Roseateles amylovorans: one gene and its partner. The protein of the gene in region 1 interacts with the protein of each later gene in a pairwise test. Links are inferred from orthologs where the notes say so. Each region holds a gene or a part of one and is shown in the gene's direction. Other genes may lie near its edges.

Region 1 (2,933 bases):
ACTGCGTTCAATTGCCTCCCGGCCGTGCCACGTCGTTTCTCGCAAGACAACCTCCCCCCTCAATCAGGTGTTCCGCGCCAGGTTGGCATCGCTTGCGGGACGAGCCGTCATGGTTCGGGGAGGGCGCCTTCTGTAGACTGCGTTCCCGATGACTCTGCCGGCCCGTCCACCTCATTCGCCCCGTTCCGCGGTTGCCTTGCCCGACGTCGCCGATCCTCCGGTGGACGATCCGGTCCCGACGCCCCGCTATGACCGCCTCGACGCCTTGCGTGGCTTCGCCATGGTGTGGATGACGGTCTTCCATTTCTGCTTCGACCTGTCTTATTTCAGGCTGATCCACCAGGATTTCTACCGCGACCCGACCTGGACCTGGCAGCGCAGTGCGATCGTCAGCCTGTTCCTGCTGTGCGCGGGGATGGGCCAGGCGGTGGCCTTGGCACAGGGCCAGAGCGCGGAGCGCTTCTGGCGCCGCTGGGGTCAGATCATGGGTTGCGCGCTGCTGGTGTCGCTGGGCTCGTGGTTCATGTTCCCGCGCTCCTTCATCAGCTTCGGCGTGCTGCACGGCATGGCGATGATGCTGATCCTGGTGCGCTTCGGCCTGGGCCGGCTGCCCCGGCCGTGGCTGTGGCTGCTGGGGCTGATCGCCATCCTGCTGCCGTTGGTGATCGCCAATCCGTTCTTCGACACCCGCACCACCAACTGGGTGGGCCTGGTGACCCGCAAGCCGCTGACCGAAGACTATGTCCCGCTGCTGCCCTGGCTGGGTCCGATGCTCTTCGGATGCGCGCTGGCGCAGACCGATGTAGTGCGCGCCTGGCTGCGGCGCCCGCTGCCGGCCGGCCTGCGTCCGGTGCTGCGTCCGCTGGCGCTGCTGGGGCAGTGGTCGCTGTCGTATTACATGGTGCATCAGCCGATCTTGATCGGGGCACTGATGGGCGCGCAGTGGCTGGGCTGGTTCTGAGGCGACAATCCGGCGCATGAGCGCTCCCTCCAAGAAATCCAGTCCCGCCGTCGATGCCGGCGGCCCGTCGACCGGCAAGACCCAGATCCTGTTCGGTTTCCATGCCGTCACCGTGCGGCTCAAGACCGCGCCGTCGTCGGTGCAGGAAATCCTGTTCGACGCCACCCGACGAGACCAGCGCATGAAGGGTTTCCTCGAAAAGGCCGAGGCCGCCGGGGCCAAGCTGGTCGAGAGCGACGACGACCGCCTGCTCAAGCTCTGCGGCACCCATCGCCACCAGGGCGTGGTGGCCCGGGTGCGGCCGGTGGCGCAGCATCACTCGCTGGACGATGTGCTGGATGCGGTGGAAGGCCCGCCGCTGGTGCTGGTGCTGGACGGCGTGACCGATCCGCACAACCTCGGCGCCTGCCTGCGGGTGGCCGACGGTGCTGGCGCCCACGCGGTGGTGGCGCCCAAGGACCATGCGGTCGGCCTGAATGCCACCGTGGCCAAGGTGGCCAGCGGTGCGGCCGAGACCGTGCCCTACCTGATGGTCACCAACCTCGCGCGCACCCTCAATGAGCTCAAGGAGCGCGACATCTGGGTGATCGGCACCTCGGACCAGGCGGAGAAGACACTGTATGACCTGGACCTGACCGGCCCGGTCGCGCTGGTGCTGGGCGCCGAAGGCGACGGCATGCGTCAGCTCACCGCCAAGACCTGCGACGAACTGGTGCGCATCCCGATGCAGGGCGCGGTCGAGAGCCTGAATGTCTCGGTGGCCGCAGGCGTCTGCCTGTATGAGGCGCTGCGGCAGCGCAAGCCGGCCGCTGGCTGATAATCCGCGCGCGGCGGCCCGACGCCGCGCCCCCTCTCTTTTTCGCGTTCCCTCCGCCACCCGCCATGCCTGTCATCGAAGTCAAACATCCCCTGGTCAAGCACAAGATCGGCTTGATGCGGGAGGGCGACATGTCCACCAAGAAGTTCCGCGAGCTGACCGGCGAAGTCGCCCGGCTGCTGGCCTATGAGGCCACCGCCGACTTCCCGCTGGAAAAGACCACCATCGAAGGCTGGTGCGGTCCGGTGGAGATCGACCAGATCGCCGGCCGCAAGGTCACCGTGGTGCCGATCCTGCGGGCCGGTTTGGGCATGCTGGACGGCGTGCTGGACATGATGCCCAACGCCAAGGTGAGCGTGGTGGGCCTGGCGCGTGACCATGAGACCCTGCAGCCGGTGAACTACTTCGAGAAGTTCGTCGGCCAACTGGACCAGCGCACCGCACTGATCGTGGATCCGATGCTGGCGACCGCCGGTTCGATGATCGCGACCATCGAGTTGCTGAAGAAACGCGGCTGCAAGGACATCCGTGCGCTGGTGCTGGTGGCGGCGCCCGAAGGTGTGGCGGCGCTGACCAAGGCGCATCCGGAGGTCCGCTGCTGGACCGCCGCGATCGACTCCCACCTGAACGAGCACGGCTACATCATCCCGGGCCTGGGTGATGCCGGCGACAAGATCTTCGGCACCAAGGACGCGTGAGATCCACGAGGCCACGTTCGCGCTGAAACGCAAAACGGGACGCCCAGGCGTCCCGTTTTTTCGTGCGGCGGCGGTCTGGTGTGCGTCCGCCACACAGGCTGCGTTGCGTGGGTACCCTCCGCTTTCCGGCCGCTTTCCGGCCGCTTTCCGACCGTTCTCCCACCGTGCGCTGGCCGCTCTAGTGCCGCTCTACCGCCGCTCTCTCCCGCTGTTTGCCGGCGTCAGACGATACCGAGCGCCCCCAGCACGCCGCCGCCCAGCACCATCCAGACGATGCCCAGCCGGGTCCGCAGGGTGAGGAACAGCGTAGCGGCGATCAGCGCGAGCGTGGCCCAGCGGTGGTCCGGCTCTGCCACATAGGGCGCGGCCAGCAGCCATCCGGTGGCCACCATCAGGCCCAGGGTCAGCGGCGTCATGCCCACGGTGAAGGCCCGCACGCCGATGTGCTGGCGGTTCT
Region 2 (2,990 bases), 110 kb from region 1 along the record:
GCATGGTGGTGTTGCCCCTGTGGTTGCAGGCGACGCCGCTGAATTAGCGCGCCGCCTCCGGCGTCTGCGCCAGCGCCCAATCGATGTGCTCGGCGACCAACGGCGTTGCCTCTAGGCGCTTCGCCACCAGCGCCGCCCGCATCCGCTCCCGCAGCGCCGGTGCCAGGTCTTGTCGCAGCGCATTGCCCAGGGCCACCGCGAGGTTGCGCCGCCAGCGGGCATGGCCGATGCGGCGGATGGCCGACCCTTCGGTGCGCTTGAGGAAGGTCGCTTCGTCCCAGGCCCACAGGTCCAGCAGGCCGGCATGGCCGAGCGGCTCACGCCAGTCGAAGTCCGGCAGCGCATTGCGCCGCGCGAATTTGTTCCACGGGCACACCAGTTGGCAATCGTCGCAGCCGTAGATCCGATTGCCGAGGGCGGGCCGCAGCTCGACGGGAATCGGGCCGTCCTGCTCGATCGTCAGATAGCTGATGCAGCGCCGTGCATCAAGCCGGTACGGCGCCACGATCGCGCCAGTGGGACAGGCGTCCAGGCAGGCGCGGCATTGGCCGCAATGGGCGGTCACCGGCTCGCTGGGCGGCAGGGCGAGGTCCAGATAGATCTCGCCGAGGAAGAACATGGAGCCGCTGTCGCGGTGCAGCGTCAGGGTGTGCTTGCCGCGCCAGCCGATGCCCGATCGACTCGCCAGTTCGACCTCCAGCACCGGCGCCGAATCGGTGAACACCCGGTGACCCAGCGGGCCGACGGCCTGCTGCAGCCGATCCGCCAGTTGCTGCAGCCGCTGGCGCAGCACCTTGTGATAGTCCCGGCCCCGGGCGTAGAGCGAGACCTGGGCATGGGTGGGATCGGCCATGGTGGCCCATTCGCGCTGCTGCCAGTCCTCGCCCAGCGTGGCCGGCAGGTAGTCCATGCGGGCGGTCAACACGCTGAGGGTGCCGGGCACCAGCTCGGACGGCCGGGCGCGCTTGAGGCCGTGGGCGGCCATGTAGTGCATCTCGCCATGAAAGCCGGCCTGCAGCCACGCTTGCAGTCCGGCTTCCGCACCACTCAAATCGACGTGTGCCACCCCAATCTGTGAGAATCCGAGCTCGAGTGCCCAGGCGCGAACCTCGACCATCAACGCTGCGAGCGCGGCGGGGTCGCGGGGGGTGACCGATGCGGCATCGGGGTGGTTGTCGTTCAGCAAGGATTCCATAGGTTTTGAGCATTCTAGAAACCCGCCAGTTCCGCTGGCCCGACGAGCCCGCCTGTGAACGTTTTGCGCAGGCGCTGGCCGGCTGTCCGCAGATCGCGGACTTGAGCATCGAGCTCGAAGGCGGGCTCGGTGCCGGCAAGACCAGCCTGGTGCGCCACCTGCTGCGTGCGCTGGGCGTGACCGGTCGCATCAAGAGTCCCAGCTACGCGGTGGTGGAGGACTACCTGCCGCCGTCGCTGAACGGGCTGCCGGCCCATCATTTCGATTTCTACCGCTTCAATGATCCGCGCGAGTGGGAGGACGCGGGCTTTCGCGACCTGTTCGCCGCACCGGGCCTGAAGCTCAGCGAGTGGCCGGCCAAGGCCGCCGGCATGCTGCCGCCGCCTGATCTGCGGCTCACCCTGGATGTCCAGCCCGACGACAGCCGCGAGGTCCGCGCCGAGGCGCACACCGCGCGCGGCCAGGCGCTGCTGCTGGACCTGGCCCACATCCTGCAAGCCTGACACGCATGAGCGGAGATTCCAAGCGATTCCCCTTCGGCCCGACCGATGACGCCCGTTCCGCGGCGACCACCCGCGGCCGCCGACGCGCGCTGGGCCGCATGGGCGCCCTGGTGCTGAGCGTGCCGGTGGTGCCGCTTCTGCCGGTCAGCTCGGCCTGGGCGGCGAGTTCGGCGACCATCGTGGCGGTGCGGGTCTGGCCGGCGGACGACTACACCCGGGTGACGCTCGAATCCGATCGTCCGCTGGCGGCCAAGAGTTTTCTGGCCACCCATCCGGACCGTTTGGTGATTGACATCGACGGTCTGGAACTGAGCCAGGGGCTGCGCGAGCTGCTGGGCAAGGTGAAGCCGGACGATCCCTACATTGCGGCAGTGCGGGTGGGCCAGAACCAGCCGCGGGTGGTGCGCATCGTGCTCGACCTGAAGCAGGCGGTGGCGCCGCAGGTGTTCACCATCGAGCCGGTGGCGGCCTACAAGAACCGGTTGGTGCTGGATCTGCATCCGGCGCAGGAGCGTGACCCGCTGCTGGAGCTGGTGCTGGAAAAGGAAGCGGCGGAGCGTGCGGCGGCGCAGTCGGTGCAGGATGCGCTGGGCGAGATGATCGGCCGTATCGACCGACCGCAGTCTGCGGCCAGCACGGCTGCGGCGGCGGCTGACAAGGCCGCCAGTGCCGCCCTGCCCCCGGCGCCGCGCCCCAGCGCCCCGGTGGTGGCGCAGCATGCGCCGCCGCCGCCGACCACGCCGCTGAAGGAAACGGCGCCGGAGATGAGTCAGGCCAAGCTGGATCGGCTGATCGTCATTGCGATCGATCCGGGCCATGGTGGCGAGGATCCGGGCGCCATTGGTCCGAGCGGGCTCAAGGAGAAGGACGTGGTGCTGGCGATCGGCCTGAAGCTGCGGGACCGGCTCAACAGCAATCCGAAGATCCGGGTGATGATGACCCGCGACGCGGACTTCTTTGTCCCGCTGCCGGACCGGGTGCGCAAGGCGCGTCGGGTGCAGGCGGATCTGTTTGTGTCCATCCATGCGGATGCCTTCATCACGCCCAAGGCCAAGGGTGCGTCGGTGTTTGCGTTGTCGACCGGTGCGGCCAGTTCCACGGCGGCGCGGTGGATGGCCAACAAGGAGAACGCGGCGGACGTCATTGGGGGTGTCAACAGCAAGGCGGTCAAGGATGACGGCGTGCTGCGGGCGATGCTGGACATGAGCACCTCGGCGCAGGTCAAGGACAGCCTGAAGCTGGGCAGCGAGGTGCTGAGCCAGATTGGCAAAGTGGGCAAGCTGCACAAGCGC

Evidence for each region.
Region 2: the proteins of rlmB (region 1) and tsaE interact in binary tests that used the Escherichia coli proteins (3 or more experiments, as listed by UniProt). The link is inferred for Roseateles amylovorans from one-to-one orthologs.

What each region holds. Positions count from the first base shown.
Region 1 is NZ_CP104562.2:4,308,597-4,311,529, reverse strand. The notes cover bases 16-2,877. They hold rlmB (23S rRNA (guanosine(2251)-2'-O)-methyltransferase RlmB), read left to right. Parts: upstream 16-977; coding sequence 978-1,778; downstream 1,779-2,877. Other genes in these bases: N4261_RS17750 (chromate transporter), read right to left, coding at 2,698-2,877; upp (uracil phosphoribosyltransferase), read left to right, coding at 1,844-2,476; N4261_RS17765 (acetyltransferase domain-containing protein), read left to right, coding at 197-961. Also shown: more of N4261_RS17750, read right to left, coding at 2,878-2,933. UniProt on the Escherichia coli protein: Specifically methylates the ribose of guanosine 2251 in 23S rRNA.
Region 2 is NZ_CP104562.2:4,200,253-4,203,242, forward strand. The notes cover bases 31-2,949. They hold tsaE (tRNA (adenosine(37)-N6)-threonylcarbamoyltransferase complex ATPase subunit type 1 TsaE), read left to right. Parts: upstream 31-1,200; coding sequence 1,201-1,698; downstream 1,699-2,949. Other genes in these bases: N4261_RS17365 (AEC family transporter), read left to right, coding at 31-47; queG (tRNA epoxyqueuosine(34) reductase QueG), read right to left, coding at 44-1,117; N4261_RS17380 (N-acetylmuramoyl-L-alanine amidase), read left to right, coding at 1,797-2,949. In the rest of the region: more of N4261_RS17365, read left to right, coding at 1-30; more of N4261_RS17380, read left to right, coding at 2,950-2,990. UniProt on the Escherichia coli protein: Required for the formation of a threonylcarbamoyl group on adenosine at position 37 (t(6)A37) in tRNAs that read codons beginning with adenine.